4 regions of the Spirillospora sp. NPDC127506 genome follow, and region 2 is predicted to be linked to each of the others. Evidence: riboswitches for the same ligand, from Rfam matches in the RefSeq annotation. Region 2 holds a riboswitch; each other region holds the start of a gene.
The links. A riboswitch is a leader RNA that binds a small molecule or an ion and turns the genes downstream of it on or off. The one in region 2 is predicted to bind cobalamin.
Positions count from the first base shown of each region.

Region 1: linked by a shared signal. The riboswitch ahead of bluB (5,6-dimethylbenzimidazole synthase) and the one ahead of cobN (cobaltochelatase subunit CobN) in region 2 are both predicted to bind cobalamin.
Region 3: linked by a shared signal. The riboswitch ahead of ABTW95_RS29920 (hypothetical protein) and the one ahead of cobN (cobaltochelatase subunit CobN) in region 2 are both predicted to bind cobalamin.
Region 4: linked by a shared signal. The riboswitch ahead of cobN (cobaltochelatase subunit CobN) and the one ahead of cobN (cobaltochelatase subunit CobN) in region 2 are both predicted to bind cobalamin.

Region 1 is NZ_JBEORG010000059.1:1,078-8,465, reverse strand. Features, by position in the region: gene ABTW95_RS32870 (M56 family metallopeptidase) at 1-582, opposite strand, end outside; gene ABTW95_RS32865 (BlaI/MecI/CopY family transcriptional regulator) at 579-962, opposite strand; gene ABTW95_RS32860 (response regulator) at 1,001-1,696, opposite strand; gene ABTW95_RS32855 (sensor histidine kinase) at 1,693-2,811, opposite strand; gene ABTW95_RS32850 (glycosyltransferase 87 family protein) at 2,944-4,110, shown strand; gene bluB (5,6-dimethylbenzimidazole synthase) at 4,019-4,633, opposite strand; cobalamin riboswitch at 4,647-4,841, opposite strand; gene ABTW95_RS32840 (hypothetical protein) at 5,298-5,555, opposite strand; gene ABTW95_RS32835 (HNH endonuclease signature motif containing protein) at 5,963-7,207, opposite strand.
Region 2 is NZ_JBEORG010000047.1:32,365-39,752, reverse strand. Features, by position in the region: gene ABTW95_RS30730 (VWA domain-containing protein) at 1-24, shown strand, start outside; gene cobO (cob(I)yrinic acid a,c-diamide adenosyltransferase) at 26-628, shown strand; gene ABTW95_RS30720 (cobyrinic acid a,c-diamide synthase CobB) at 625-1,956, shown strand; gene cobN (cobaltochelatase subunit CobN) at 1,911-5,504, opposite strand; cobalamin riboswitch at 5,559-5,680, opposite strand; gene ABTW95_RS30710 (ferredoxin-like domain-containing protein) at 5,753-6,949, shown strand; gene ABTW95_RS30705 (precorrin-8X methylmutase) at 6,946-7,388, shown strand, end outside.
Region 3 is NZ_JBEORG010000043.1:20,775-28,162, forward strand. Features, by position in the region: gene cbiE (precorrin-6y C5,15-methyltransferase (decarboxylating) subunit CbiE) at 1-812, opposite strand, end outside; gene cobF (precorrin-6A synthase (deacetylating)) at 874-1,620, shown strand; cobalamin riboswitch at 1,640-1,839, shown strand; gene ABTW95_RS29920 (hypothetical protein) at 1,952-2,263, shown strand; gene ABTW95_RS29925 (ABC transporter substrate-binding protein) at 2,260-3,252, shown strand; gene ABTW95_RS29930 (FecCD family ABC transporter permease) at 3,342-4,343, shown strand; gene ABTW95_RS29935 (ABC transporter ATP-binding protein) at 4,340-5,149, shown strand; gene ABTW95_RS29940 (PepSY-associated TM helix domain-containing protein) at 5,270-6,742, opposite strand; gene ABTW95_RS29945 (hypothetical protein) at 6,893-7,388, opposite strand, start outside.
Region 4 is NZ_JBEORG010000043.1:10,921-18,308, reverse strand. Features, by position in the region: gene ABTW95_RS29895 (precorrin-2 C(20)-methyltransferase) at 1-910, opposite strand, end outside; gene ABTW95_RS29890 (precorrin-8X methylmutase) at 910-1,530, opposite strand; gene ABTW95_RS29885 (ferredoxin-like domain-containing protein) at 1,527-2,654, opposite strand; cobalamin riboswitch at 2,727-2,861, shown strand; gene cobN (cobaltochelatase subunit CobN) at 2,916-6,536, shown strand; gene ABTW95_RS29875 (cobyrinic acid a,c-diamide synthase CobB) at 6,491-7,388, opposite strand, start outside.

The sequences.
Region 1 (7,388 bases), on a different contig from region 2:
CAGCGACGCGAACGGCAGCAGCACCAGGTCGTGCCGCTCGCGCGCGTGCGCGCGCTCGTGCGCGAGGACCGCGGCCAGCTCGCCGCGGTCGAGCAGCTGCAGCGTCCCGGCGCTGACGACGACCTTGTGCGAGCGGACGCCCGGCACGCAGTACGCGGCGGCGCCGGGGTGGTCGACGACGAGGGTGCCGGGCACGGACGAGTCGCGGCGCGACACCAGCGCGAGCAGCGCCCGGTGCCGGCGCCGAGCCCGCACCACGCGGACCACCGCGAACATCAGCATGACCAGCAGCACCGCCGTGAGGCTGATCGCGCCGAGCAGCGAGGCGACCTGGACGGCGTTGAGGCTGGCGGCCTGGTCGTCGTACAGGCCGGGCAGCCCGCCGAGGACGCCCTTGCCGTACGGGAGGAGGGCGAGACCGAGGAGGGCGCCGATCGTGGCGACGCCCCAGCACAGCCCGAGGGCCTGCCAGAGCGCGATCCCGATGCGCGGCGCCCGCCACGTCCACCGGGCGCGGGCCAGGAAGTGCGCCCCGCCGATGGTCCCGAGGGAGATCAGAGCGAGCAGGGCGGCGCCGGTCATGCCGGTGGTTCCTTGCTCGTGAGACCCGCGAGGGTCTGCCGGATCACATCGATCTCGTCCCGCGACACCGACCGGACGAAGTGCGCGAGGGCGGCGTCCCGGTCACCGGTCTCGTTCAGGGCGCCCAGCATCAGCTCGGTCACGTACATCTCGCGGCTCGCGACCGGGTGGTAGCGCCAGGCGCGGCCGTCGCGCTCGCGCTCGAGGAAGCCCTTCTTGGCGAGCCTGTCCAGCACGGTCATCACCGTAGTGTGCGCGAGATCCCGGTCGCTCGCGAGCGCGCGGCTGACATCGCGGGCGGTGGCGGCCTCCAGGCCGGCGTCCTCCCGCTCCCAGAGGACCTCCATGACCGTGCGTTCAAGCTCTCCCAGACCCTTCACGCCTTCAAGGTTATCCGACGGGTCCGCGGGTCACCACGTCAGGTAGTACTACCGCCCGTAGGCGGCGCGACGAGGCCCAGCTCGTAGGCGGCGATGACGAGCTGGACGCGGTCGCGGGCACCGAGTTTGGCGAGCAGCCGGGCGACGTGCGCCTTGGCCGTCGCCACGCTGATGAAGAGCTCCCCGGCGATCTCCTGGTTGGACATGCCGCGCCCGACCAGCGTGAGGACCTCGCGCTCACGGTCGGTGATCCCGTCCACCCGCCCGGCCCCCTCCACCTGCCTGGGCCCGTCCCCCCGCCCCGGCCCCGGCCCGGGTTCCGGGCGGGCCGCGAACTCCGCGATCAGCCTCTTGGTGACGCTCGGCGCGATCAGCGCCTCCCCGGCGGCGACGACGCGGATGGCCGCGAGGATCTCCTCCAGCGCCATGTCCTTGACGAGGAAGCCGCTCGCGCCGGCCTTCAGCGACCCGTAGACGTACTCGTCGTCGTCGAACGTGGTCAGCATGATGACGCGGGCCGTGGTAATGCGCCGGGTCGCCTCGATGCCGTCCATGTCGGGCATGCGGATGTCCATGACGACCACGTCGGGGCGGACCGCCTCCACCAGCTCCACCACCTCGGCGCCCGTCCCGGCCTCGCCGACGATCTCCAGGTCGGGGTGGTCGGCGATCAGGACGCGCAACCCGGCGCGGATCAGCGGCTGATCGTCGGCCAGGACGATGCGGACCGTCATCGTCCCGCCAGCGGGATGCGCGCCGCCACCCGGAACCCGCCCTCGGGCCGCGGCCCGGCGGCGAACTCGCCGCGCAGCAGAGCCACCCGCTCGCGCATCCCGACGAGGCCGTAGCCGGTGCCGACCACGCCGCCGCGCCCGTCGTCCGCTACCTCGACGTCCAGCTCGCCGTCGCGGTAGCCGATCGTGACCCGGCACTCGTCCGCACCCGCATGGCGGACGACGTTGGTGACCGCCTCCTGCACGATCCGGTAGGCGGAGAGATCGACATCCGGCGGGAGGGGCCGGCGCTCCCCTTCGGTGCGGATCACGACGGTGACGCCCGCGTCCCGCGTCGCCTCGGCCAGCCGGTCGAGACCGTCCAGGCCGGGCGCCGAGCCGAGCGGGGCGGGGTCGTCCTTGCGCAGCGCCGTGAGCATGCGCCGCAGCCCCGTCAGCGTCTCGCGGCTGGTGGCCTCGATGGCGTCCAGCGCGTTGCGCGCCTCCGCAGGCTGCGTGTCGATCACCCGCCCGCCGACGCCCGCCTGGATCGCGATGATCCCGATGCTGTGCGCGACCATGTCGTGCAGCTCGCGGGCGATGCGGAGCCGCTCGTCCGCGACGGCCCGCGCCGTGGCCTGCGCCCGCATCGCCTCGGCGTGCGCCCACCGCACCCGCAGCGCGTCACCCGCCATCCACGTGACGAGCATCGCCAGCACGACCGTCAGGAAGAAGACGCCGCTGGGGAACATGAAGGAGGCGACGGCCGCGACCTGCAGGAAGCCGGTCAAGACGGCGACGGGGACAGAGACCCGCCGCCTGCGAGTGGCCGCGATGTACCCGGCGCCGAGGTCGGTGAGCAGCAGGTACAGCCCGGCGACCGCCCCGTTCGGCATCTCCATCAGCGCCGCCGTCCAGGCGAGCGCAAGGATCGCGTGCGCCGCCACCGGCCGGCGCAGCAGCAGACCCGCCACCAGGACCGTGAGCGCGGCCGAGATCAGGACTTCCAGCCCTTCGAAGCCACCGTGCCCATTACTGACCGTGACAAAGAGGAAGCCGGGATACAGGACGGCGCCCGACCACGCGAGGACCGTCCACGTGATGCTGCGCATTCGGCTCAGCGGCAGGGCGGACATGCCGCGATCGTAACCGGCGCATCTTGCCCCGCACATTAGCCCGCAGGCCTAGTCCCCGGGGCTACAGCACTTCCGGCGAATATGGCCGACGGCCGGATGCCGTTATGCCCCGCCCTCGACACCGTTGGCACCATGAAGCGTCGAGTGTCATTGATACTGGCCGCCGAAGTCCTGGCGATCGCGGTCTTCTCCGTCCTGTACGACTCGCTCGATTTCCGCATCTACCGGCTAGGCGGAGACGCAATAACGAACGGCTCCCGCCTCTACGAGGAACAGCTGGCCGACCACTGGTTCACGAACACACCATTCATGGCCGCCCTGTTCACGCCGCTTTCCGCACTCCCCCTGACCGTCACCCGCGTGGTGTGGCAACTGGCCTCCCTAGCGGCCTTCGTATGGGCCTGCCGCACAACGCTGGAACTAGCCGGCCGCCGCGCCCCTCTCATAGCCGTAGCAGCGGCCGGCCTGCTGCTCGAACCGGTCTGGCACACGTTCTTCCTGGGCCAGGTGAACTTGTTCCTCCTAGCCCTGGTCCTGGCGGACATGCACCGCATAGCCCAAGGCCGTCCAGCAGGAATAGGCATCGGCATCGCAGCCGCGATAAAGCTGACCCCCGCAATCTTCATCGCGCTACTCCTGATCAGCCGACGCACAAGGGCCGCCGCAACAGCCACCGCAACCTTCGCCACCTGCACTCTGCTCGCCTACGCCGTCGCACCAGAAGCGTCCCGCCTCTACTGGCTGCACACCTTCTACGACACGTCCCGCGTAGGCGTCCCTTACATCAGCAACCAGTCACCCTACGGCGCACTGACCCGCATCCTGTGGAACACGACCGAAGTAGGCGACTGGTACACGGCCATTCCCCCAGCAATCGCCGCCGTCGGACTCACAGTCGCCGCCCTATGGGCGAAACGGGGCGACTGGCTGGGCGCCACAGCGGTAACGGGCACGACCGGCCTTCTGGTCTCACCCGTCTCGTGGACGCACCACTGGGTGTGGATAGTCCCCGCCTTGGCAGTGCTCCTCCGCAACAAGAACCACAAGACCGCACTGGCCGCCTACGCCCTCTTCGTCCTCTCACCCCTCTGGTGGACGCCCCACAACGGCCACCCGCTCGAATACGGCTTCAACCCGCTCCTGACCCCCGTGGCGAACTGCTACCTACTGGCAGGCGTGCTGTTCCTCGTCCACATGGCCGTCCGCCTCACCACCGGTCATGGTGCAGAGCGGCCTCCAGCGGCCGACGACGCCACCACCCGTGCCGTTCGAGATCCGGAGCAGATTGCAGACGGGTGACGGGCCCAAGACACAACCACGCGACCGGACGAATGGCCGCGGGAATGCCGAGCAGCTCCCGCAGGTACGGCTCCCGATAGAACGAGACCCATCCCACCCCAAGACCCTCAGCGGTAGCCGCGAGCCACAAGTTCTGGATCGCCAGGCACACCGAATACAACCCCGCGTCCGCGATGGCATGCCGCCCGAGAACCGCCGGCCCACCGCGCGCCGCGTCGTAGGTGACCACGACCGCCAGACTGGACTCCAACACCCCATCGATCTTGATCCGACCAAAGCGCTCCTTGTCGCCACCCGTCAGCCCCGCCGCGAACACAGCGCGCTCCGCCTGCACATGCTCGTAAAAGGCACGCCGCACCCCCAGATCTCTCACCAGGACGAAATCCCAGGGCTGCGAGAGCCCCACACTGGGCGCGGCATGAGCCGCCGCGAGCACCCGCTCAAGGACGTCCTGCGGAATCGGCGCACCGGTGAACTCGGCGCGCACATCACGGCGGCGGTGGATGGCGTCATAGAGGTTCATGGGCAGGCTCCCGCTGCGTCGTCGTAGCGAGGCCGGTCTTCGGACTCCCGGATCGACACTCGACCGCCCGCCTTCCCGGCCGTAAGGCCAGTGGCTGCGCAAACGCGCATGGACGGCAGCTCCCCGGTCACCGCGGCGGGCCCGTGCCGGATTCACACCGGCTTCCCGATTCTCCCCACAAGGGGGCACCCCGCGTCAGTTCATGCCACCCCCGACCCTACCGACCCCGCACCGGACGCCCTCGGCCAGCACCACACCCTGCCACCACTGCGCCCACGCCCGCCGCGCCGACAACACCAACACAGAGACCGAGCTGCGCCGTTGGCCGAGGGCCTGTCCGGTTAAGGCACCTCTCTGTGCCAAGCCGCGACAAGCAGAGAGGCAGCCGAATCTCTGATCATGTTCCGTCAACGCACAGCCGTCGCTTCAGCCTGCTGAGCGGTCTGACGGCGGATTTTGGCGGTTGTCGATCAACGGCCCGCCACGACGGTGCCGTTTAAGGTCTCCGGAGGAAGCGTCCAGCGGCGCGACGCCGCAATAGGAGGCGAACCCGGCCGTCCGGGCCGGGATTTTCGCGGCCGGAAGGTCAGCGATGCCGTTGTGGTTCGGTCAGGGCGGTGCCCGGTTCGGCGACAGGTCCACCGCCAGGGCCGGCAGCATGCGATCAAGCTCGAGCCCCGGGACGCACCCCGCGCAGGGTCCCGGCGGCGATATCGGCAGTCAGCTTGTGGGGCAGGCCGACCGGCCGGTTGATGGTCTGCGGTACCAGGATCAGGGCGCGCACAGTTGCCGGGGAAATGCGCACCCACGATTGGGCGGACTTGGGCACCCAAGTGAGCAGGGTTGGGGTGTCTTGCCGGGCAATGAGCATCGCGGATGCCGGGGGTTCGCGATCGTCACGCGTTGGGATGGCGGCGAACATCTTCCTGAGGGCGTCCTTGGCACGGCTGTGAGTGGGCGGCGCGGGGCCAACCCATCCACCGGCCTGGCCAGAGGCTGCGCCCCGACGACCGTCGAGCCGCTGGGGGGACGGGCCGTGATGTGGCCACGGCGGGCAGTCGGCAAATGCGGGCCACGAACATGCTCCTCAGAGCGCCCGTGGGCGACGGCGGTGAATGGGCGGCGCAGGGCAACCCATCCACCGGCCTGGCCAGAGGCTGCGCCGCGACGACCAGGCAACCGCCAGGCGAGACGGGCCGCGCTGCCGCCACGGCGAGCAGTCGGCAATGCAGGCCAGCCGGGGGTTGCGCCGCTCCCGGGAACCGCGAGCCGGCGGCGGGGAACAGGGCATGGCCTTTGCTGGCGGCTGGAGCGGGAGCGGCGTTGTGATCAGGCGGCTTGTTGCCAGGGTGGCGGGCGGCCAGGGGCGGAAACGGTTCTGGGCCCGGGTGGGTGGAGACGGTAGGTGTAGCGGCCGTCCGGTCCCCGGGAGATATCGATGCGGTCCGGGTTGGAGGCTTTGTACCTGTTGTGCCATCCGCAGGTGAGTGTGAGTTGGTCGATGTCGGTCGGCGAGCCGAGAGCCCAGCCGTTGACGTGGTCGACCTCGCACAACGTTCCGGGGACTTCGCATCCTTGGACGGCGCAGGTTGGGTTGAGGGCCTCTAGGACGCGACGCTGTGCGGGGCTGGCGAAGCGTTCGGTGCGTCCGAGGTAGAGGGGAAGGCCGCCCTGGCCAAGCAAAAGGGGCGCGACTCCGGCGGCCAAGGCGATGCGGCGGGCCTGGGCGGCGGGGATCGCGGTTCCGTCGGCGAGCCGGGCGGGTGCCGCACCGCCGGTGAGAGTGTCCAAGTCACAGATGACGGTGACCTTGGTGGCCTTGTGTCCGCCCGACATTACCGAGCTGAGTGCGGCGGCGGTGCGTTGGGACAGGTCACGTGTGTCGTCGGTCCCGGCCGGTTTGGCGAGCGGGCCGAGGGTGCCGTCCCAGACGGCGGCGTCTTCGGCGTTGAGCCAGCCCTTGATATAGCGACCGCCGTCCAGGGAGCGCGTCGAATCGATCCAGGACTGCTCATGGCCCCGTCGGATATCGGCGTCCGGAGCAGGCTCGGTGCCATCGCGTTCAGCGATCACGTCCCCGATTCGGCGGCCGAACGAAGCGATCTTCCCCGCTGAGAACCCCTGGTCGACCATGCCCAGCAGGATCTTTTCAGCGGCCCGGCAGTCGTCATCGTCCAGCCGGGCGACCGCACCGGCGATGGTCGCGGCGTGGCCAGCCGAAATTTCACCTGCTGCCCAGCGCCTGGACACGTCCTCTAGGCGGTGCTGCTGGCGGGCCAGGGTCAGCCGTTCTTTGGCGCGGGCGTCACGCATTCCGAGCCGGGAGCGAAGCCATGCGCGGGTGGAGGGAAACCCCCAACGCTGCACTTCGCGTCCCCGGTCGACGACGCCGACGAATCCCGCCAGTGCGGCCTCGTGCATATCGCCGGTCGCGGCGAGGGCCTCGGCGAGTTCCATGCAGGCCGCCGGGGATTCCGGCGGAGTCCGGCGGGCAAGCTCAGCCGCGATCGCCGAAGCGGCGTTCACCAATTCAATAGTGGACGCTCCAGCAACATCGACCCCGACCACTTCCACAACCCCGATTTTACCTGCCCCACCTCAATATCCCACCGAATAGAAGCCTGAATATTGTCACCCTAACGCCACCCCCGAAACCTAGCCCACCCCAAACAGAAGGCATGCCAGACAATTCGGGCATACCTGCCCTCCAATGACCCCCACCCATTCAGACCCAAGATCGACCTCTAGCAGGCCC
Region 2 (7,388 bases):
CGCGAGCACGGGAAGGCGGCCTGACATGCCCCAGGGGAAGCCCCTGTCCGTCCCCGACGACGGCCTGACCACCCGGCAGCGCCGCAACCGGCCGCTGCTGATCGTCCACACCGGCCCCGGCAAGGGGAAGTCGACCGCCGCGTTCGGGATGGCGCTGCGGGCGTGGAACCAGGGCTGGCCGGTCGGGGTGTTCCAGTTCGTGAAGTCGGCGAAGTGGCGGATCGGCGAGGAGCGGGCGCTGCGGGTGCTGGGCGAGAGCGGCGAGGGCGGGCCGGTCGCCTGGCACAAGATGGGCGAGGGCTGGTCGTGGATCCGGCGGCCCGGCGCCGAGGAGGACCACGCGGCGGCCGCGCGGGAGGGCTGGGCGCAGATCAAGCGGGACCTGGCCGCCGAGACGTACCGCTTCTACGTGCTGGACGAGTTCACGTATCCGATCAAGTGGGGCTGGGTGGACCTGGACGACGTGGTGGAGGCGCTGACCTCCCGCCCGGGCGTCCAGCACGTCGTCGTCACCGGGCGGGACGCGCCGGAGCGGCTCATCGGGGCCGCCGACCTGGTGACGGAGATGGGCAAGGTCCGGCATCCGATGGACGCCGGGCAGAAGGGGCAGCGGGGCATCGAGTGGTGATCCCGCGGCTCGTCATCGCGGCGCCCGCGTCCGGGAGCGGGAAGACGACGGTCGCGACCGGGCTGGTCGCGGCGCTGCGCGCGCGTGGGCTGGCGGTGTCGCCGCACAAGGTCGGCCCCGACTACATCGATCCCGGGTACCACGCGCTCGCCGCCGGGCGGCCCGGCCGCAACCTCGACCCGTGGCTCGCCGGCGAGGAGCGCGTCGCGCCGCTGTTCCGGCACGGCGCCTCCGGCTGCGACGTGGCCGTGGTCGAGGGGGTGATGGGGCTCTTCGACGGGCGGGGCGACACGGGGTTCGCGTCCACCGCGCATGTGGCGCGCCTGCTCGCGGCGCCGGTCGTGCTGGTCGTGGACGCGGCGCGGCAGAGCCGGTCGGTGGCGGCGCTCGTGCACGGGTTCGCGACGTTCGAGCCTGGCGTGCGGGTCGGCGGCGTCGTCCTCAACCGGGTCGGCTCGGACCGGCACGAGGAGCTGTGCCGGGGCGCGCTGGAGTCGGCGGGCGTGCCGGTGCTCGGCGCGGTCCGGCGGGACGACGCGGTCGTGAACCCGTCCCGGCACCTCGGGCTGATCCCGGCGGCGGAGCGCGGCGCGGAGGCCCTGCGGGCGGTGGAGCGGCTCGGCGCGCTGGTCGCCGGGTCGTGCGACGTGGAGGCGCTGCTGCGGCTCGCCCGGACCGCTCCGCCGCTGCCCGGCCCCGTGTGGGACCCGGCCGAGCACGTCGCGCCGGTCGGCGGGCGCCCGGTCGTCGCGGTGGCGGGCGGCGCGGCCTTCACCTTCTCCTACCGGGAGAACGTGGAGCTGCTGCGGGCGGCGGGCGCCGACGTGGCGGTGTTCGACCCGCTGCGCGACGAGGCCCTGCCGGACGGGACGGCCGCGCTCGTCATCGGCGGCGGGTTCCCCGAAGTGCACGCCGCCGAGCTGGCCGCCAACCGGCCGATGCGGGACGCCGTGCGGTCGTTCGGCGGGCCGGTCGCCGCCGAATGCGCCGGACTCCTCTATCTCTGCGAGGAACTCGACGGGCGGGAGATGTGCGGGCTCGTGCCGGGGAAGGCGCGCATGACGTCCCGGCTGACGCTCGGCTACCGGGAGGCGGTCGCGGTCGCGGAGTCGCCGCTGACCCGCGTCGGCGAGCGGTTCCGTGGGCACGAGTTCCACCGGACGGTCCTCGGCGGGGGCGCGGAGCCGCTGTTCCGGTGGCGGGGCGGCGGCGACGGGTACGGCAGCGGCCGGATCACCGCGTCCTACCTGCACCTGCACTGGGCCGGGCATCCGGAGGCGGCTCAGCGGCTGGTGTCGTCCTCCAGGTCGCCCTCCGCCTTGAGGTAGACCTCCTGGAGGCCCTGGAGGATCTTCGGGTCGGGGTGCTCCCACATGCCGCGCTCGGCGGCCTCCAGCAGGCGCTCGGCGATGCCGTGCAGGGCCCACGGGTTGGATTCCTCCATGAACGCGCGGTTCTGCTCGTCCAGGACGTAGGCGGCGGTGAGCCGGTCGTACATCCAGTCGGCCATGACGCCGGTGGTGGCGTCGTAGCCGAACAGGTAGTCGACGGTCGCGGCCAGCTCGAACGCGCCCTTGTAGCCGTGCCGGCGCATCGCGGCCAGCCACTGCGGGTTGACGACGCGGGCCCGGAAGATCCGCGCGGTCTCCTCGGAGAGCGTGCGGGTGCGGACGGCGTCCGGGCGGGTGCTGTCCCCGACGTAGGCGGCGGGGGACGTCCCGGTCAGTGCGCGGACGGTGGCGATCATGCCGCCGTGGTACTGGAAGTAGTCGTCGGAGTCGGCGATGTCGTGCTCGCGGGTGTCGACGTTCTTGGCGGCGACCGCGATGCGGCGGTAGGCGTTCTCCATGTCGTCGCGGGCGGGGACGCCGTCGAGGCCGCGGCCGTAGGCGTGGCCGCCCCACACCGCGTACACCTCGGCGAGGTCGGCGTCGTCGCGCCAGTTGCGGCTGTCGATGAGCGGCAGCAGCCCCGCCCCGTACGCGCCGGGCGCGGACCCGAAGACGCGGCGGGCGGCGCGGCCCGCGTCGCCGTGCCGGGCGGTGTCGGCCCGCACGTGGGCGCGGACGTAGTTGTCGGCGTCGGGCTCGTCGAGGGCGGCGACGAGGCGGACGGCGTCGTCCAGCATGGCGACGACGTGCGGGAACGCGTCGCGGAAGAACCCGCTGATGCGGACGGTCACGTCGATGCGCGGCCGGCCGAGTTCGGCGGGCGGGATCGGCTCCAGGCCGGTGACGCGGCGCGACGCCTCGTCCCATTCCGGGCGGACGCCGAGCAGCGCCAGCACCTCCGCGACGTCGTCGCCGGCGGTGCGCATCGCGCTGGTCCCCCACACCGACAGGCCCACCGAGCGCGGCCATTCGCCGCCGTGGTCGGCGCGGTAGCGGTCGAGGAGCGAGGCGGCCATCGCCTGCCCGGTCTCCCAGGCGAGGCGGCTCGGGACGGCGCGCGGGTCCACCGAGTAGAAGTTCCGGCCGGTCGGCAGGACGTTGACGAGGCCGCGCAGCGGCGAGCCGCTCGGCCCGGCCGGGACGTAGCCGCCGTCGAGGGCGTGCAGGACGTGGTCGATCTCGTCGGACGTCCGGGCCAGGCGCGGGACGACCTCGGCGGCGGCGAACTCCAGGACCCGGGCCACGAGGCCGCGGCGCTCGGCGGGGACCCGCCGGGCGGCAACGGCGGCCGCGTCCGCGGCCCAGCCCGCGTCCTCCATGGCCTGGACGAGGTCGCGGGCGGCGGCCTCGGCCGCGTCGACGGCGGCGAGGCCGGCGGAGCCGTCCTCGGACAGGCCGAGCGCCTCGCGCAGGCCGGGCAGCGTCTCGCGCCCCGACCACATCTGCCGGGCGCGGAGCATGGCCAGCACCAGGTCGACGCGGGTCCGGCCCTCCGGCGCCTCGCCGAGCACGTGCAGGCCGTCGCGGATCTGCGCGTCCTTCACCTCGCACAGCCAGCCGTCCACGTGCAGGAGGAAGTCGTCGAACTCGCTGTCGTGCGGGCGGTCGTCCAGGCCGAGGTCGTGGTCGAGCCTGGCGGCCTGGATCAGCGTCCAGATCTGCGCGCGGATCGCCGGCAGCTTCGCCGGGTCCATCGCGGCGATGGCGGCGTGTTCGTCCAGGAGCTGTTCGAGGCGGGCGATGTCGCCGTAGGTCTCGGCGCGGGCCATCGGCGGGACCATGTGGTCGACGAGGACGGCGTGCGCGCGCCGCTTCGCCTGCGTCCCCTCCCCCGGGTCGTTGACGAGGAACGGGTAGATCAGCGGGACGTCGCCGAGCGCGGCGTCGGCGCCGCACGACGCCGACATGCCCGCCGCCTTGCCGGGCAGCCACTCCAGGTTGCCGTGCTTGCCGACGTGCACGATCGCGTGCGCGCCGAACTCGTCCGACAGCCACCGGTAGGCGGCCAGGTAGTGGTGGCTGGGCGGCAGGTCGGGGTCGTGGTAGATCGCGATGGGGTTCTGCCCGAAGCCGCGCGGCGGCTGCACCATCACGACGACGTTCCCGGCGCGGAGGGCGGCGAGGACGATGTCGCCGTCCTGCACGAACAGCTGCCCTGGCGGCGGGCCCCAGTGCAGCTCCATCTCCCCGCGCAGCTCCTCGGGGAGCGTGCGGTACCAGCGCTCGTAGGACGCGGCGGAGATGCGGACCGGGTTGCCCGCGAGCTGCTCCTCGGTGAGCCAGTCCTCGTCCTGGCCGCCGGCCGCGATGAGGGCGTGCACGAGCGCGTCGCCGTCCTGCTCGCGGACGCCGGGGAAGCCCTCGCCGAGGTCGTAGCCGTCCTGTTCGAGGCGGCGCAGCAGCCGGACGGTGCTCAGCGGGGTGTCGAGCCCGACGGCGTTGCCGACGCGGGAGTGCTTGGTCGGGTACGCCGACAGCATCACCACGACGCGGCGCCGGGCGGGGGGCGTGTGCCGGAGCCGGCCGTGCCGCACGGCGATCCCGGCGACCCGCGCCGCCCGCTCCGGGTCGGCCCGGTAGACGGTGAGGCCGTCCTCGTCGACCTCCTTGAACGAGAACGGGACGGTGATGACGCGGCCGTCGAACTCGGGGATCGCGACCTGCGACGCGGCGTCCAGCGGGGACAGGCCGTCGTCGCTCGCCTCCCAGTCGGCGCGGCTCGTCGTCAGGCAGAGGCCCTGCAGGATCGGGACGTCCAGCGCGGCGAGCGCCCCCACGTCCCACGCCTCGTCGTCGCCGCCCGCCCCGGCCGCCGCGGGGCGCGAACCGCCCGCCGCGAGCACGGTCACGACCAGCGCGTCGGCCCGCCCGAGCGTGTCGAGCAGCGCGGGTTCGGCGGTGCGGAGCGAGGAGCAGAAGACGGGCATCGCGCGGCCGCCGGCGTCCTCGACGGCCGCGCACAGCGCCTCGACGAACGCGGTGTTCCCGGCCATGTGGTGGGCGCGGTAGTACAGCACGGCGATGAGCGGGCCCTCGGCGGTGCGGGGCTCGCGTTCGAGCAGCCCCCACGCCGGGGCCGGCGCCGGCGGCGCGAACCCGCGCCCGGTCAGCAGCACGGTGTCGGACAGGAACGCGTGCAGCTCGGCGAGGTTGCCCGGCCCGCCGTGCGCGAGGTAGGCGTGGGCCTCCGCGCAGACGCCGCCGCTGACCGTGGACAGCTCCATCAGCTCGGCGTCGGGGGCCTGCTCGCCGCCGAGGACGACGACGGGGCGGGGCCCCGCGAGCAGCGCGTCGAGGCCGTCCTCCCAGGCGCGGCGCCCGCCGAGCAGCCGGACGACGACGAGGGCGGCGCCGTCGAGCAGCGCGGGCAGGTCGTCCACGGCGAGCCGCGCCGGGTTGCCGAGCCGGTAGGCGGCGCCGGACGCTCGCGCGCTCAGCAGATCGGTGTCGGACGTCGACAGCAGCAGCACGGTGTCGGCGGACACGGCCGTTCCTCCCCCTGGGGTCCTCGCCCCGGTCGCGGGTGTCGCGACGGCAGGAGTGTCCTGGCTCCCGGATCGACGCTCGCCCCGGCCTTCCCGTCCGTGCGGACAGTGGCCTCCAGCGGGGTTCGCTCCCCGGTCACAGTGGCGGGACCGCGCCGGATTCGCACCGGCTTCCTCCCATTGCCATCGCCTGGGGAGAACAGTACGGCAGCGCGGCCCGCCCGCAAAGTGCGGTTAACATCCTCCCCGTGCCGAATGTCAGAGCCCGCGCCGACGCGTGCCCCGGCGCGCTGCGCACCCACGACGCCGCCGACGGGCCGCTGGCGCGCGTCCGCGTCCCGGGCGGCGCGGTGACGTCCGCGCAGCTCCGGGTGCTCGGCGCCGCGGCCCGGGAGCTGGGCGGCGACGTGATCGAACTGACGTCGCGGGGCAACCTGCAGCTGCGCGGCGTCCGCGATCCGGGGCGGCTCGCGGGACGCCTGGAGGCGGCGGGCCTGCTGCCTTCGCCGTCCCACGAACGGGTCCGCAACATCGTGGCCTCCCCGTTAGGGGGACGTGGCGTCCACGGCACCCTGGCGACGGACCCGCTGGTCACCGCGCTGGATCTGGCGCTGTGCGCGAACGCCCGGCTCGCCGGGCTTCCCGGCCGCTTCCTGTTCGCCTTGGACGACGGCACGGGCGACGTCGCGGCCCTCGGCGCCGACCTGACCTGCACCCCGGCCGGCCTCCGCCTCGCCGACTCGCCATTGCTGTTCGGCGTACCGGCCGGCGATCGGCCGTCCATGGACGGTGCGGGTGCGGGCGTGAGTGCCGGTGTGAGTGCCGGTGCGATCGATTTGCTGGTGGCGGCCGCGGAGGCGTTCCTCGACGTCCGCGGTGACGCGTGGCGGTTGGCGGAGGTGCCGGACGGGCCGCGGCTCGTCGCGGAACGGCTCACGGAACGGTTCGGGGCGGAACTCGGCGAAATCCGCGAACTTCCCGAGCCGCGCCGCCCGTATGCGGGGGCCATCCCGCAGCGCGGCGGGCTCACCGCGCTTGAGGCCGTGCCTCCGCTCGGGCGGATGTCCGGTGCGCAGGCCGGGGCACTCGCGGAGGCGGCGGACGACGTGCGGGTCACCCCCTGGCGGAGCGTCGTGGTGCGGGACCTCGGCTCGGATTCGGTGGGCCGGGTCGCGGAGGAACTCGGGGCGGCGGGGTTCGCGGTCGATGCGGCGTCGCCCTGGGTCGGGGTGTCGGCGTGCACCGGGAGCCCCGGATGCGCGAAGTCGCGCGGTGACGTGCAGGGCGAGGCGCGGCGGTGGGTCGGCGGGCTGGAGCGCGCCCCCGCGACCCCCGTGCACTGGGCGGGCTGCGAGCGCAAGTGCGGGACGCCGCGCGGCCCGGTCGTGCTGAAGACGGTGGGGGCGGAGACGGTGGGGGCGGAGACGGCGGAGGGGCAGCGGTGATCGACTACGTCCGGGACGGCGCCGAGATCTACCGGCGGTCGTTCGCGGCGATCCGCGCGGAGGCCGACCTGTCGGGCCTGCCGGACGACGTGGCGCGGGTCGCGGTCCGGATGATCCACGCCTGCGGGATGACCGACCTCGTCCAGGACCTTGTGTGGTCGCCGGGGGTGGTGGAGCGGGCGCGGTCGGCGCTGCTGGGCGGCGCGCCGGTGCTGTGCGACGCGCGGATGGTCGCGTCCGGGATCACCCGGAAGCGGCTGCCCGCCGGCAACGAGGTCGTGTGCACGCTCGGCGATCCCGGCGTGCCGGAGCTGGCGGCGCGGCTCGGCACCACGCGGAGCGCGGCGGCGCTGGAGCTGTGGCGCGACCGGCTCGACGGCGCGGTCGTCGCGATCGGCAACGCGCCGACCGCGCTGTTCCGGCTGCTGGAACTGGTCGA
Region 3 (7,388 bases), on a different contig from region 2:
CGCGCCCACTCGATCGCGACGCTGCCCGCCCCGGCGCCGACGTCCCACAGCAGCTCGCCGGGCAGCGGCCCGAGCCGCGACATGGTGATCGCGCGGATCTCGCTCTTGGTGAGCTGCCCGTCGTGCTCGAAGGCGTCGTCGGGCAGCCCCGCCGTGCGGGGCAGCGGGGCCGCGTCCGGGCCAGGCTCGCACTCCACGGCGACGATGTTCAGGGCGGAACCGGCCGGCTCGTCCCACTCCCCCGCCGTACCGGGCCGCGCGGTCTCGGTCTCCGCTCCCAGGTCGCACAGGACGGTCATCCGGCTGGGGGCGAAGCCCCGCCCGGCGAGCAGCCCCGCGACGACGAGCGGGGCGTCGCGTCCCGCCCCGAGGACCAGCAGGCGGCGGCCGGGCGCGAACAGCGCGTTCAGCGTCTCCGCCGGGCGGCCGACGAGGCTGCAGACGTCCACCCGCTCCAGCGGCCACCCGAGCCGCGCGCACGCCAGCGACACCGACGACGGATGCGGCAGCACCCGCAGCCGGTGCGCGCCCAGCATCCCCGCGAGCGTGGAGCCGATTCCGAAGAACATCGGATCACCGCTGGCCAGGACGGCGACCGCGCGGCCCTCGTACCGTTCGATCAGCCCGGGAAGCTCCGCGAGAAGGGGGGACGGCCAGGCGACCCGCTCGGCTTCGCCCACCGGCACGAGGTCGAGTTGCCGGCGCCCGCCGAGCAGCACGTCCGCCGCCCGCAGCGCCGCACGGGAGTCCTCCGGAAGCCCGTCCCACCCATCGGCGCCGATCCCCACGACGGTGATGACACGCGCGTCCACTGGCCTCCTCGGATGAATGCGGCGCCAAGCCTATATCAGGCGTTCTGGCACACTTGTCCCGGTGAAGCGGCTTTTGATCATCGGGATCGGGGCGGGCGATCCCGACCATCTGACCTTCCAGGCGGCCAAGGCCATCGCGGCCGCCGACGTCTTCCTCATCGTCGACAAGGGCGAGGCCAAGCACGACCTGGCCCGGCTGCGCCACGACCTCATCGAAGCGCACGGACGTCCCCCCTACCGGGTCGTCGAGGTCCGCGACCCGGAACGCGACCGCACCGCCCCGGCGTACACGGCCGCCGTCGAGGACTGGCGCTCCCACCGCGCACGGATCTACGAATCCTTCATCACCGACGAACTCGCCGACGGGCAGACCGGGGCGCTTCTGGTTTGGGGCGACCCAGGGGTCTACGACAGCACCCTCGCCGCCTTGGAAGAGGTCGAGGCGGAGTTCGCTCACGAGGTGGTCCCCGGTATCAGCAGCATCTCCGCGCTCACCGCCCGCCACCGCGTCGCCCTCACCCGGGTGGGGCGTCCCGTCCACATCACCACGGGCCGCCGCCTGGCCGCCGAAGGCACCACCGCCGACGACGTCCTGGTCATGCTGGACGCGGCCTGCTCCTTCACCGAGACCGCCGCCGGCTTCCACATCTACTGGGGCGCCTACCTCGGCACCCCCGACGAGATCCTAATCTCCGGCCCGGTCGACGAGGTCGCCGACCGGATCCGCGGCGCCCGCGCCGAGGCCCGCGCCCGCAAAGGCTGGATCATGGACACCTACCTCCTCCGCCGCGAATCCCCCGGCTCCTGACCCGCGCCCTCAGGCGGACTTTTGTGCAAGTGCCGCATGTGCCACGATGTGCGGTGTAGGCGACGGCGGAACGAGGAAGCCGGTGCGAATCCGGCGCGGTACCGCCACTGTGATCGGCGAGCGGATCCCGAACCATGCCACTGCCCGCGAACGCGGGTGGGAAGGCCGGGACGAGCGTTGACCCGAGAGCCAGGAGACTCACGCGGTCGCCTCCTCGATGGCACTGGGGCGGATCTCCCCAGAGAGGAGGGCTGGTATGCCCATGGGCTCGTCGGGCCCGGCACCGTGCCGGGTGACCGTGTGCCGGGACTGCTGCTGCGGCAGTCCCAAGGTGACCGGTATCGATCACGCCGGCCAACTCGAACGCCTCCGGGAAGCCGCGCCGGTCCGGGTGTCGCGGTGCCTGGACGCGTGCGAGCAGGCCAACATCGTCGTCGTGCAGCCTTCGGCCGCTGGGCGGGCGCAGGGCGCCCACCCGGTGTGGCTGGGCCTGGTGAACGACGCCGCGGCCACTGATGACATCGCCGCCTGGGTCCGCGCCGGCGGCCCGGGCCTGGCCGATCCTCCCGCCGTTCTGGACCTGTACTCCATCCGGCCGCCGCGGCGACCGGCGGCCGGCCCGTCCCAGAAGGTGGTGTCATGATCGGCGTGCGCGGTGGGGCGGCGCTGGCCTGGCTGGCGGCGGCGGTCCTGCTGGTGTCCGGATGCGGTGGCGGTTCCGAGCGTGCCGCCGCAGGCGGACCGGGTGCGGCGCCTGCCGGGTTCCCGGTGACGGTGTCCAACTGCGGGGTGACGACGACCTACCAGCGCCCGCCGCAGCGCACGGTGTCGCTGAACCAGCACGCGACCGAGGTGATGCTGGCTCTCGGCCTGGAGAAGTCGATGGTCGGTACCGGCTACCTCGACGACGAGGTGCTGCCGGAGTTCCAGGCCGCCTACGACCGGGTGAAGGTGATCTCCAAGGAGTACCCGTCCTTCGAGACGCTGCTGGCGGCCGAGCCGGACCTGGTCTACGGCGGCTGGAAGAGCGCCTTCGAGGAGAAGGACGGCCGCAGCCGGGCGGCGCTGAAGAAGGCCGGGATCGACAGCCACCTCAACATCGAGGAGTGCCCGGAGGGGCCGGTGACGATGGCCACGGTCGAGGAGGAGATCCGCACCGTCGCCAAGATCTTCGGGGTGCCCGACCGGGCGGAGAAGCGGATCGGCTCGATGCGCGCCGTCCTGGACGGCGTCAAGGGCGAACTGGCCGGCATCACGCCGCTCAAGGTCGCCGTCTACGACAGCGGCGACAAGACCGTCTTCACCGCAGGCGGCGCGGGAATCGGAAACGAGATGATCCGGCTGGCCGGTGGCGACAACCTGTTCGCCGACGTCGACAAGCCCTACGGGGACGTCTCGTTCGAGCAGTTCGCCGAACGCGCCCCCGAGGTCATCGTGATCTACGACTACGGTGCGCAGTCCGCCGACGACAAGAAGAAGTTTCTGCTGGGGCATCCGGCGCTCAAGGACGTCCCGGCGATCAGGAACCAGCGGTTCGCGGTGCTGCCGCTGTCGTCGACGGTGACCGGTGTGCGGGTCGCGGGCGCGGTGGAGTCGCTGGCCCGGCAACTGCATCCCGACCGCTTCGCGTGACCGGCCTGGCCGAACCTCGCGTCTCCGGTGACCGGGCGCCGGTCACCGGAGGCGCGCGTTCCCGCGGACTCGGGATTCCGTATCCGCTCGTGCTGGCGCTGCTGGCGGGGCTGGTGCTGGTGGCGGCGACGGCCGGGATCGCGGCCGGGTCGGTGAGCCTGCCGCCCGGTCAGGTCTGGGGCATCCTGCTGCACTCCGCCCATCCGGCGCTGGCCGCCCCGGACTGGCCCCCGGTTCGCGAGACGATCGTGCTGGACGTCCGCCTCCCCCGGGTGCTGCTGTGCGCAGTGGTGGGAGCGGGCCTGTCGGTGTGCGGGATGGCGCTGCAGGCGCTGGTGCGCAACCCGCTGGCCGACCCGATGCTGCTGGGGGTGTCGTCCGGCGCGACCGTCGGCGCGGTGCTGGTGGTGGTCTTCCACGTGGCCTGGTTCGGCAGGTTCTCGCTGCCGCTGGCCGCCTTCGGCGGCGCACTGCTCGCACTGGTCCTGGTCTACTTCCTTGCGCGCTCCGGCGGGCGGATGACCACGGTCCGGCTGGTCCTGGCCGGCGTCGCCACCGCCGAGGTGCTCTCGGCGATCGCCGGCTACCTGGTGATCACCTCCAAGGACCCGCACAGCGCCGAGTCCGCCATGCGCTGGATGCTGGGCGGCCTGGCCGGCACCACCTGGACGGTGCTGTGGATCCCGGCGGCCGCCGTGCTGGCCGGGACCGCGGTCCTGCTCGGGCTGTCGCGCCCGCTCAACCTGCTGCTGGCCGGGGAGGAGGCCGCCGCGTCACTCGGGCTGGACGTGCACCGGTTCCGCGCCGCACTGTTCGTGCTGGTCGCCCTGATGATCGGCACGGTCGTGGCGGTCAGCGGCTCGATCGGGTTCGTCGGCCTGATCATGCCGCACGTCGTCCGGTTGCTGGTCGGCGCCGACCACCGCCGCGCGCTGCCCGCGGTCGCACTGCTCGGCGCGGCGTTCCTCATCGCCGCCGACCTGGCCGCCCGCATTCTGATCAGTCCCGAGGAGATCCCCGTCGGGATCCTCACCGCACTGGTCGGCGGTCCCTTCTTCCTGTACCTCATGAAGCGTAAGGCGCCACGATGACCCGCGGCACCGGCACCTTGCGAGCCGAGAAAGTGACCGTCGTCGCCGACGGCCGCGCTCTGGTGGCGGACGTCTCACTGGAAGCGGCCCCCGGGCAGGTCGTGGGGCTCGTCGGGCCCAACGGCGCCGGGAAGTCCACGCTGCTGCGCACCTTCTACCGCGCGCTGCGCCCCACCTCCGGACGCGTCCTGCTGGACGGCGACGACATCTGGCGCATGCCCGGCAGACACCTCGCGCGACGGCTGGCCGCCGTCCTCCAGGACACCACCGGAGACTTCGAGCTCACCGCCTACGACGTCGTGGCGATGGGCCGTACCCCGCACAAGCGCGCCTTCCAGGGCGACGCCGCCACCGACCGCGCCATCATCACCGAAGCACTGGCCGAACTGGAGGCCGCGCACCTCGCCGACGCCCCCTTCGACCGGCTCTCGGGCGGCGAGAAGCAACGCGTCCTGATCGCCCGCGCCCTCGCCCAGCAGGCCGGAACCCTCGTCCTGGACGAACCCACCAACCATCTCGACCTGCGCCACCAGCTCGACGCGCTCCAACTGGTGCGCCGCATCGGCGCGACCGCGGTCATCGCGCTGCACGACCTCAACCTCGCCGCCGCCTACTGCGACCGCCTCTGCGTCCTGGACGGCGGACGCCTGGTCGCCACCGGAACACCCGCCCAGGTGCTGACACCGGCCCTGCTGGCCGAGGTCTACCGCGTCCAAGCCGAAGTGGGCGCACACCCCCGCACCGGCATCCACCAGATCACCGTCCTTCCCGAAAGAGACGGTCCCCGCCGGAAAGGCCGCCGGTGATCTGCCAGGCCGTTCGAAGCGGGGGGAGGCACCATCGCTCCCTGATCTAGGGCCCGATGATCCCGGGTGCCCGGCCCGGAACCTCCGGGCTGGGCACCGGTCACTCGCCGCGTTGCAGGTTCACGATGTGCCGCCCGTGACGGTTCGGCGGCGGCGCAGGACCGCCGCGGCGGCGTCGATCAGCAGGAAGGCGAGCAGGGTGATTCCGAGCAGGGGCAGCGCCCATCCCACCAGCAGGACGGCCGGGATGCCGAGGAAGAGCACGGGGCGCGGCAGCTCACGCCAGGTGCCGCGCGGAGGCGGGTGCCCGAAGGGCGCGCGGCGGTCGGCGCGGGTGGGGCGACGCTGCCACCACATCCGGTAGCCCCAGAAGATCATCGTCAGCAGGCCGATCGCGGTGGTGGCGAGCAAGAGCTGGTTGGGCAGGCCGAACAGCTTGCCCATGTGGAACTGGATGCCGAGCGTGGTCAGTTTCGCCAGCCACGGGGTGTCGGCCCAGTTCACCCGCGCGGTGACCTGCTCGGTGGAGGCGTCGACGGCCACCTTGTCCTGCCGCACCGGCCACCGGTTGTCGACCTGGGCCACGCTCCACACGCTTTCAGCGTCGGCGGGCGGACTGATCTCGACCGGGCCCGACAGTCCCGCCTTGCGTGCGGTCGCCAGCACCCCGTCGACCGCGGCGGCCGGGTCGGCCGTCCCGGCCGCGGGACCGCCGCCGCCGTGGTGCTCATGGCCGCCGCCCGCGGCCTTCGCCGCGCCCGGACGCGCGGTGTCCAGCTCCGGCGCGGTCGCGTCCAGACCCGCCTGGACCCTGTCAAAGCGGGCACCCGCATGGTCCGACCAGGTAAGGCCCGTCACGCTCAGGAACAGCAGGACGACACCGAGCCACACTCCCAGAACTGCGTGCCTGCCTCGCGTACGGCGGACGCCCTTGGCCGAGCGGTCCGGCCAGAACGCGCGGCGGGCCGGGCCGCGGCCACGGTACCGCCGGCGGTGGCCCAGCCACATCAGCAGCCCGCCTGCCACGATGACCCAGAGCCAGCTGGCGGCCGTCTCGGAGTAGAGCCGGCCGGCCGGGCCCAGGTGCAGGCTGCGGTGCAGTTCGTCCAGCCAGGTACTCAGGGGTGTCGAGCCGAACCAGGTGGTCAGTGCTCCCTGCACCTGACCGGTGTAGGGATCGACGTACACGGTGCGCTGTTTCTCGCCGAGTTCGGGCACGGAGAAGACCACCTTCGTGGTGGCGTCCGCGCCGGCCGGTGGGACGACGGCGGCGACCGTGCCTCCGGGGTGCGCGGCCATGGCGGCGCGCACCTGTTCCGACAGCGGCAGAGGCGCACCGGTCGCGCGTTCGACCCGCAGTTCGTCGCCGTAGACGAGGGCGTCGAACTGCGGGGTGAACGCGTAGGCCAGGCCGGTCATCGCGGCGAGGATCAGGAAGGGTGCGACGAACACGCCGGCGTAGAAGTGCAGCCGCCGCAGCAGCGGCCACACTCCGCCCCCGCCGGGACGGCGGGCATCGGCGGGCGGGGCCTCGGCGGGGGCGGCACGGTCCCGTTCGGGATCGCCGACGACAGGTTCGGAAGTCGTGGACATGCAGGCTCCAAGGGCAAGACATCGGCAGCGCGGCGTCATGCCCTGCGGCGGGAGGCCGCGCCGCCCCGGAAAGTTTCGGGGGCTCGCAGCTGTGCGAGTGCGGTGTGTTTCGGCTCGCGCCCATCCCGCCGATGGCCGGGAGGGCGGGCGTCAGGCGAGCGCGAACGGGGCCTGCGGCGGTCCGCGCCTGACCAGGACGTGCCTCATGATGACCGCACCGACCGCCGCACGGGGACGGCGCGTCGCCCGCATCGGACGGGCCGGCCCGTCAACCGGAACGGGCCGCACCCGGGTCAGCGGCCGCAGCGTCCAGCGCGCCACCCGGCGGGCCAGCGCACACAGCCCGGCTTCCCCGCGCTCCAGCCACCACGAGGTGACCAGCACCGCGACGGTGTGCATGAGAAGCATGGCGAGCCCGGACGAGCCGCCGTGGGCCGCGGGCGTCTCCATACCCGCGTGCCCGGCCGGATCAGCGGCGGGCATCACCATCGCATGGCCCGGAACCGTCTGCGCGAACAGCACGTGCAGCGCCACCTGTCCGACCGCGACCGCGGGCAGGATCGTGGCGAACGTCCTCTCCCGGCGCGTCAACGCCAGCGCCGGCACCAAGATCAGGAGGAAGGCGGCGACCAGGGCGAGCCGGTCG
Region 4 (7,388 bases), on a different contig from region 2:
TCGCCGGGACGCGGTCGAGGTAGGGGCCGTAGCCGACGAGGTCGGTGGCCGACGCGAGGACGTCCTGCGCCTCGGGGGTAAGCCATGGGCGGCCGGCCGGGCCGAGCCCGACGACGCTGACGCCGCCCGCGTCCCGGGGGCGGGCCGGGGCGGGCGCCGTGAAGGACCGGTCCGCCGGGCTGGTCAGCAGGGCGAGGGACATGTACGGGACGTCCGCCGGGTCGACGCCGGCGAGCGGCGCGACCCGCTGCCGGTCGGTGGAGGCGCGCTCCACGTAGCTGGCGTCCGCGAGCCGGCCCGCGTCCTCGAACGCCCGCCTGACCTTGGTGAACGTCCGCCCCAGCTTGAGGACCGCTGCCGCGTCCGCGTCGCGCAGCCGCTCGGCCAGTTCGTCGCCGGGCAGCGTGCCGGGCAGCACGGTGAGCGTCTCCTCCCCTTCCACGAGCGGGCGTCCCGCCGCCGCCGAGGCCGCGCTCAGCGACGTGACGCCGGGCACCACCTCGGCCGGGTAGTGCGGCGCGAGCCGCTTGTGCAGGTGCATGTAGGAGCCGTAGAAGAACGGGTCGCCCTCGCTGAGCACGACGACGGTGCGTCCCGCGTCGAGATGCTCGGCGAGCCGGCCGGCGCAGTCGGCGTAGAACTCGTCGAGCGCGCCCCGGTAGCCGCCGGGGTGGTCGGTCGCCTCGGTGGTCACCGGGTACAGCAGCGGCTCCTCGATCTGCCCTTCGCGCAGATGGGGCGCCGCGATCGAGCGGGCGATGCTGCGGCCGTGGCGGGCGGAGTGGTAGGCGACCACGTCCGCCGCGCCGATCAGCCGCGCCGCCTTCACCGTGACCAGTTCGGGGTCGCCGGGCCCGACGCCCACGCCGTACAGCCGTCCGGTTGCGGGTCCGGTGCCGGGTCTGGTCATCACTCCGCCTCACTGGCGACGGCGTTGACCGCCGCCGCCGTCATCGCGCTGCCGCCGCGCCGCCCGCGCACGGTCAGGTGTTCCAGGCCACTGGCGGCGAGCGCGTCCTTGGACTCGGCCGCGCCGATGAAGCCGACCGGGATCCCGATGACGGCCGCGGGGCGTCCCGCGCCCTCCGCCACCAGTTCGAGCAGGCGGAACAGTGCGGTCGGCGCGTTGCCGATCGCCACCACCGCGCCGTCCAGCCGGTCGCGCCACAGCTCCAGCGCCGCCGCGCTGCGCGTAGTGCCGAGCCGCTCCGCCAGGTCCGGGACGCCGGGGTTGCCCAGCGTGCACACGACCTCGTTGCCGGCCGGCAGCCGCGCCATCGTGATCCCGGACGCGACCATCCGCGCGTCGCACAGGATCGGTGCGCCGTCCAGCAGCGCCGCCCGTGCCCGTTCCGCGACCTTCGGCGACCACGCCAGGTCGTCCACGAGGTCGGTCATGCCGCAGGCGTGGATCATCCGGACCGCGGCCCGCGCCACGTCGTCCGGCAGACCCGACAAGTCGGCCTCCGCGCGGATGGTCGCGAAGGACCGCCGGTAGATCTCGGCGCCGTCCCGGACGTAGTCGATCACCGCTGTTCCTCCCTCGGTCCCGCCATCTTCAGGACGACTGGGCCGCGGGGCATCCCGCAGCGTCGCTCGCATCCCGCCCAGTGGACGGGAGTCTCTGGGGCGCGCTCCAGGCCGACGACCCAGCGCCGTGCGTCGCCCTGGACGTCGCCGCGCGACTTCGCGCAGCCGGGGCTCCCGGTGCAGGCCGTGACGCCGACCCAGGGCGAGGCGGCGTCGACCGCGAAGCCGGCCTCCGCGAGTTTCGCGGCGCTCACCCTCGCCTCGCCCGGGTCCAGATCGCGCAGGACGACGCTCCGCCGCGGCGTGATCCGCACCTCGCCGGGGTCGCCCGCCGTCTCGCCGAGCGCTCCGACCTGGGCCCCGGACAGCCGCCCCAGCGGCGGGACGATCTCCAGCGCGACCCTCCCGTCCCGCTGCTCGATGAAACCCGCGTACGCGGGTCCCGGCACCGAAACTTTCGGGTCGTCCAGGGGTGTCCCACCCAGTTTCGCGGCGACCAGCCGCACCCCGTCCGGCACCTCCGCCAGTCGCCAGGCGTCCTTCCGGACGTCGAGGAACGCCCCCGCGGCCGCGAGCATCGCCGCGACCGGATCCCCGCCGAGGTCCAGGTCGAGCGGCGTCCCGGCCAGCCGGAGAGCGGCGGGCCCGAACGCGACGTCGGCGTCCAGGGCCGCGATGTCGCCGCTGCCGTCGTCGAACCCGAACAGGAACCGGCCCGGCAGCCCCGCCAGCCGCGGGACGCCGCAGAGCGCCCGGTCGAGCGCCGTGACCAGCGTGTCCGTCGCCAGGACGCCGCGGGGCCCGCGCCCGCCGAGCGGGGACGCGACGATGTTGCGCACCCGCTCGTGCGACGGCGAGGGCAGCAGCCCGGCGCCCGCCAGCCGGTCCGCGAGCCGCGCCGGGTCGCGCACCCCGCGCAGCTGGAGGTTGCCGCGGGAGGTCAGCTCGATCACGTCGCCGCCCAGCTCGCGGGCGGCTGCGCCGAGCACGGCGAGCTGCGCGGATGACACCGCGCCGCCCGGCGTACGGACCCGCGCCAGCGGGCCGTCGGCCGCGTCATGGGTCTGCAGCGCTCCGGGGCAGGCGTCGGCACGTGGCCGTCCCGCCCGCTTGACATTCGACACGAGGAGGATGAAACCACAGTTTCCAGGCGGCCCCGCGCTGCCGTAGTCTCGTGCGTAGACGATGGCAATGGGAGGAAGCCGGTGCGAATCCGGCGCGGTCCCGCCACTGTGACCGGGGAGCGAACCCCGCTCAAGGCCACTGTCCGCCCCTCTCCGAGGGGCGGATGGGAAGGCCGGGGCGAGCACTGATCCGGGAGCCAGGACACTCCTGCCGTCGCGACACCCGCGACCGGGGCGAGGACCCCAGGGGGAGGATCCGCCGTGTCCACCGACACGTCCGGGCAGGGCCGCACGGTCCTGCTGCTGTCCACGTCCGATACAGACCTGCTGAGCGCGCGCGCCTCCGGCGCCAATTACCGCCTCGGCAACCCCGCGCGGCTGGCCGTCGACGACCTCCCGGCGCTGGTGGACGGCACCCACCTCGTCGTCGTCCGGCTGCTCGGCGGGCGCCGCGCCTGGGAGGACGGCCTCGACGCGCTGCTCGCCGGCCCCCGCCCAGTGGTCGTCCTCGGCGGCGAGCAGGCCCCCGACGCCGAGCTGATGGAGCTGTCGAGCCTCCGCGGCGGGGTGAGCGGCGGCGTGTGCGCCGACGCGCACGCCTACCTCGCGCACGGCGGCCCCGCCAACCTGGCCGAACTGCACGCCTTCCTGTCGGACACGGTGCTGCTGACCGGCCGCGGCTTCGAGCCGCCGCGCCCCACCCCGACCTGGGGCCTGCTGGAGCGCGAATCCCGCGCCACGGAAGGGCCGGTCGTCGGCGTCCTGTACTACCGCGCCCACCACATGGCCGGGAACACCGCGTTCGTCGACGCGCTGTGCGCCGCGATCGAGGACGCGGGCGGACGCCCGCTCCCGGTCTTCTGCTCGTCGCTGCGCACAGCGGAGCCCGAACTGCTCGGCACGCTCCGCCAGGCCGACGCGCTGGTGGTGACGGTCCTCGCGGCGGGCGGGGCGCGGCCCGCGACGGCCGGCGCGGGCGGCGACGATGAAGCGTGGGACGTCGGCGCCCTCGCCGACCTGGACGTCCCGATCCTCCAGGGCCTCTGCCTCACCACCGGCCGGGACGCCTGGGCGGACAGCGACGACGGGCTGTCCCCGCTGGACGCCGCGTCGCAGGTCGCGATCCCCGAGTTCGACGGCCGCATCATCACCGTCCCGTTCTCGTTCAAGGAGACCGACGAGGACGGCCTCACCTTCTACGCCGCCGACCCCGAGCGCGCCGCGCGGGTCGCCGGGATCGCCGTACGGCACGGCCGCCTGCGGCACACCCCGCCGCCCGCCCGCCGCCTCGTGGTGATGCTGTCGGCGTACCCGACCAAGCACTCCCGGGTCGGCAACGCCGTCGGCCTGGACACCCCGGCGAGCACCGTCCGGCTGCTGGCCCGGCTCGCCGAAGCGGGCTACGACCTGGGCGAAGGCTTCCCCGGCGTCGCCGAGCAGGACGGCGACGCGCTCATCCACGCGCTCATCGCGGCGGGCGGCCAGGACGAAGACTGGCTCACCGAAGAGCAACTCGCGGGCAACCCCGTCCGCATCTCCGCCGCGTCCTACGAGCGCTGGTACCGCACCCTCCCCGACGACCTGCGCGCGGAGATGGAGCGCCACTGGGGCCCGGCGCCCGGCGAGCTGTTCGTCCAGGACGGCGACCTCGTCCTCGCCGCCCTGCGCGCCGGCAACGTCGTCGTCATGGTGCAGCCGCCGCGCGGCTTCGGGCAGAACCCGATCGCCATCTACCACGACCCCGACCTGCCGCCCAGCCACCACTACCTCGCCGCCTACCGGTGGCTGTCCGACGAATTCGGCGCGCACGCGATCGTGCACGTCGGCAAGCACGGCAACCTGGAGTGGCTGCCCGGCAAGGCGGCGGGGATGTCGGCGTCGTGCGGCACCGACGCCGCCCTCGGCGACGTGCCGCTGATCTACCCGTTCCTCGTCAACGACCCCGGCGAGGGGACGCAGGCCAAGCGCCGCGCCCACGCAGTCCTGGTGGACCACATGGTCCCGCCGATGGCCCGCGCGGAGACCTACGGCGACATCGCCCGCCTCGAACAGCTCCTCGACGAGCACGCCACGATCGCCGCGATGGACCCGGCGAAGCTCCCCGCCATCCGCGCGCAGATCTGGACGCTGATCCAGGCCGCCAAACTCGACCACGACCTCGGCCTCGACGACCGCCCCCACGACACCGAGTTCGACGACTTCCTGCTGCACGTGGACGGCTGGCTGTGCGAGGTGAAGGACGCGCAGATCCGCGACGGCCTGCACGTCCTCGGGCAGGCGCCGACCGGCTCCACACGAGTGGACCTGGTGCTGGCCATGCTCCGCGCCCGGCAGATGTGGTCGGGCCGGGAGACGCTGCCCGGCCTGCGCGAGGCGCTCGGCCTCACCGAGGACGGCACCGCCGGACTCACCGACGTGGACGCCGCCGAGGCCACCGCCCGCGCCCTCGTCCAGGCCATGGAGGACGCGGACTGGGCCGTGGACGCCGTCCCCGAAGTCGCGCAGCGCGTCCCGGCCGAGCGCCGCGCCTTGGTGGCCCCCGTCCTGGAGTTCGCCGCCACCGAGGTCGTCCCGCGCCTGGCGCGCACACCGGACGAGCTCGACCACGTCCTGCACGCCCTGGACGGCGGCTACATCCCCGCGGGCCCGAGCGGGTCGCCGCTGCGCGGGCTCATCAACGTCCTGCCGACCGGCCGCAACTTCTACTCCGTGGACCCGCGCGCCGTGCCCAGCCGCCTCGCCTGGGAGACCGGGCAGGCGATGGCCGACTCGCTGCTGGAGCGCTACCGCACCGACCACGGCGAATGGCCGCGCTCGGTCGGCCTGTCGGTGTGGGGGACCAGCGCGATGCGCACCGCGGGCGACGACATCGCAGAAGTGCTCGCGCTGCTCGGCGTCCGACCCCGCTGGGACGAGGCATCCCGCCGCATCACCGACCTGGAGCCCGTCCCCCTCGGCGAGCTGGGACGGCCGCGCATCGACGTGACCGTCCGCATCAGCGGCTTCTTCCGCGACGCGTTCCCGCACGTCGTCGCCATGCTGGACGACGCCGTCCGCCTCGTCGCGGGCCTGGACGAACCCGGCGACGCCAACTACGTCCGCGCCCACGTCCAGGCCGACGCACGCGAGCACGGCGACGAGCGCCGCGCCACCCTGCGCGTGTTCGGGTCGGCGCCGGGCGCGTACGGGGCGGGGCTGCTGCCGCTCATCGACAGCCGCAACTGGCGCGACGACGCCGACCTCGCCGAGGTGTACGCGGTGTGGGGCGGCCACGCCTACGGCCGCGACCTCGACGGCGTCCCCGCCCGCGCCGACATGGAGAGCGCCTACCGGCGGATCGCGGTCGCCGCCAAGAACGTCGACACCCGCGAGCACGACATCGCCGACTCCGACGACTACTTCCAATACCACGGCGGCATGATCGCGACCGTGCGGGCGCTGACCGGCAAGGCGCCCGAAGCCTACGTCGGCGACAGCACCCGCCCAGACGCCGTCCGCACCCGCACCCTCTCGGAGGAGACCGCGCGCGTCTTCCGCGCCCGCGTCGTCAACCCGCAGTGGCTCGCGGCGATGCGGCGGCACGGCTACAAGGGCGCGTTCGAACTGGCCGCGACCGTCGACTACCTGTTCGGCTACGACGCCACCACCGGCGTCATGGCCGACTGGATGTACGACAGGCTCACCGCCGCCTACGTCCTGGACGAGGAGAACCGCGCGTTCATGGAGGAGTCGAACCCGTGGGCGCTGCACGGCATCGCCGAACGGCTCCTGGAGGCGGCCGAGCGCGGCATGTGGGAACACCCCGACCCGGAGATCCTCCAAGGGCTCCAGGAGGTCTACCTCAAGGCTGAGGGCGACCTGGAGGACGACACCAGCCGCTGAGCCGCCTCCGGATACCCGGCCCAGTGCAGATGCAGGTACGACGCGGTGATCCGCTCGTCTCCGAACCCGTCGCTTGCACCGCTCCACCGGAACAGCGGTTCCGGGGTCCCGCCGGTCAAGGCGGTGCGGTGGAACTCGTGGCCGCGGAACCGCTCGCCCGGCCGCGTCAGCGGCGACTCCACCATCGCGACCGCCTCCCGGTAGCCGAGCGTCAGCCGGGACGTCATCGCGGCCCGGCCGGGGATACGCCCGCACATCGCCCGCCCGTCGAGCTCCTCGCACAGGTACAGCAGCCCGGCGCACTCCGCGGCGACCGGGCCGCCGAACGCCGCCACCGCCGCGAGCATCGGCGCGTTGGCCGCGAGCTCGTGCGCGTGCACCTCGGGGAACCCGCCGCCGATGACGAGCGCGGCCGTCCCGTCCGGGAGGGCCTCGTCGCGCAGCGGGTCGAACACCGCCACGTCCGCACCCGCCGCGCGCAGCAGCTCCACGTGCTCGGCATAGGAGAAGGTGAACGCCGGCCCGCCCGCCACCGCGACGACCGGCCGGCCCGGCACCGCGGTCACGTGCTCCGCCGGGTCCCACGGCCGCCCCGACGCCGAGGGAGCGGCGGCGGCAAGCCGCAGCAGCGCGTCCAGGTCGCAGGATTCGGCGACGAGCGCGCCGAGCCGCTCCACCGCGCGCACGGCGTCGCCTCCGCGCTCGGCCGCCGGGATCAGCCCGAGATGCCGGGACGGCGTGACGACCCCGCCGTCCCGCCGGATCGCCCCGAGGACCGGCACCCCCGACGCCTCCAGCGCCTCCCGGCACAGCTCCTCGTGCCGGTCCGACCCCACCCGGTTCAGGATGACC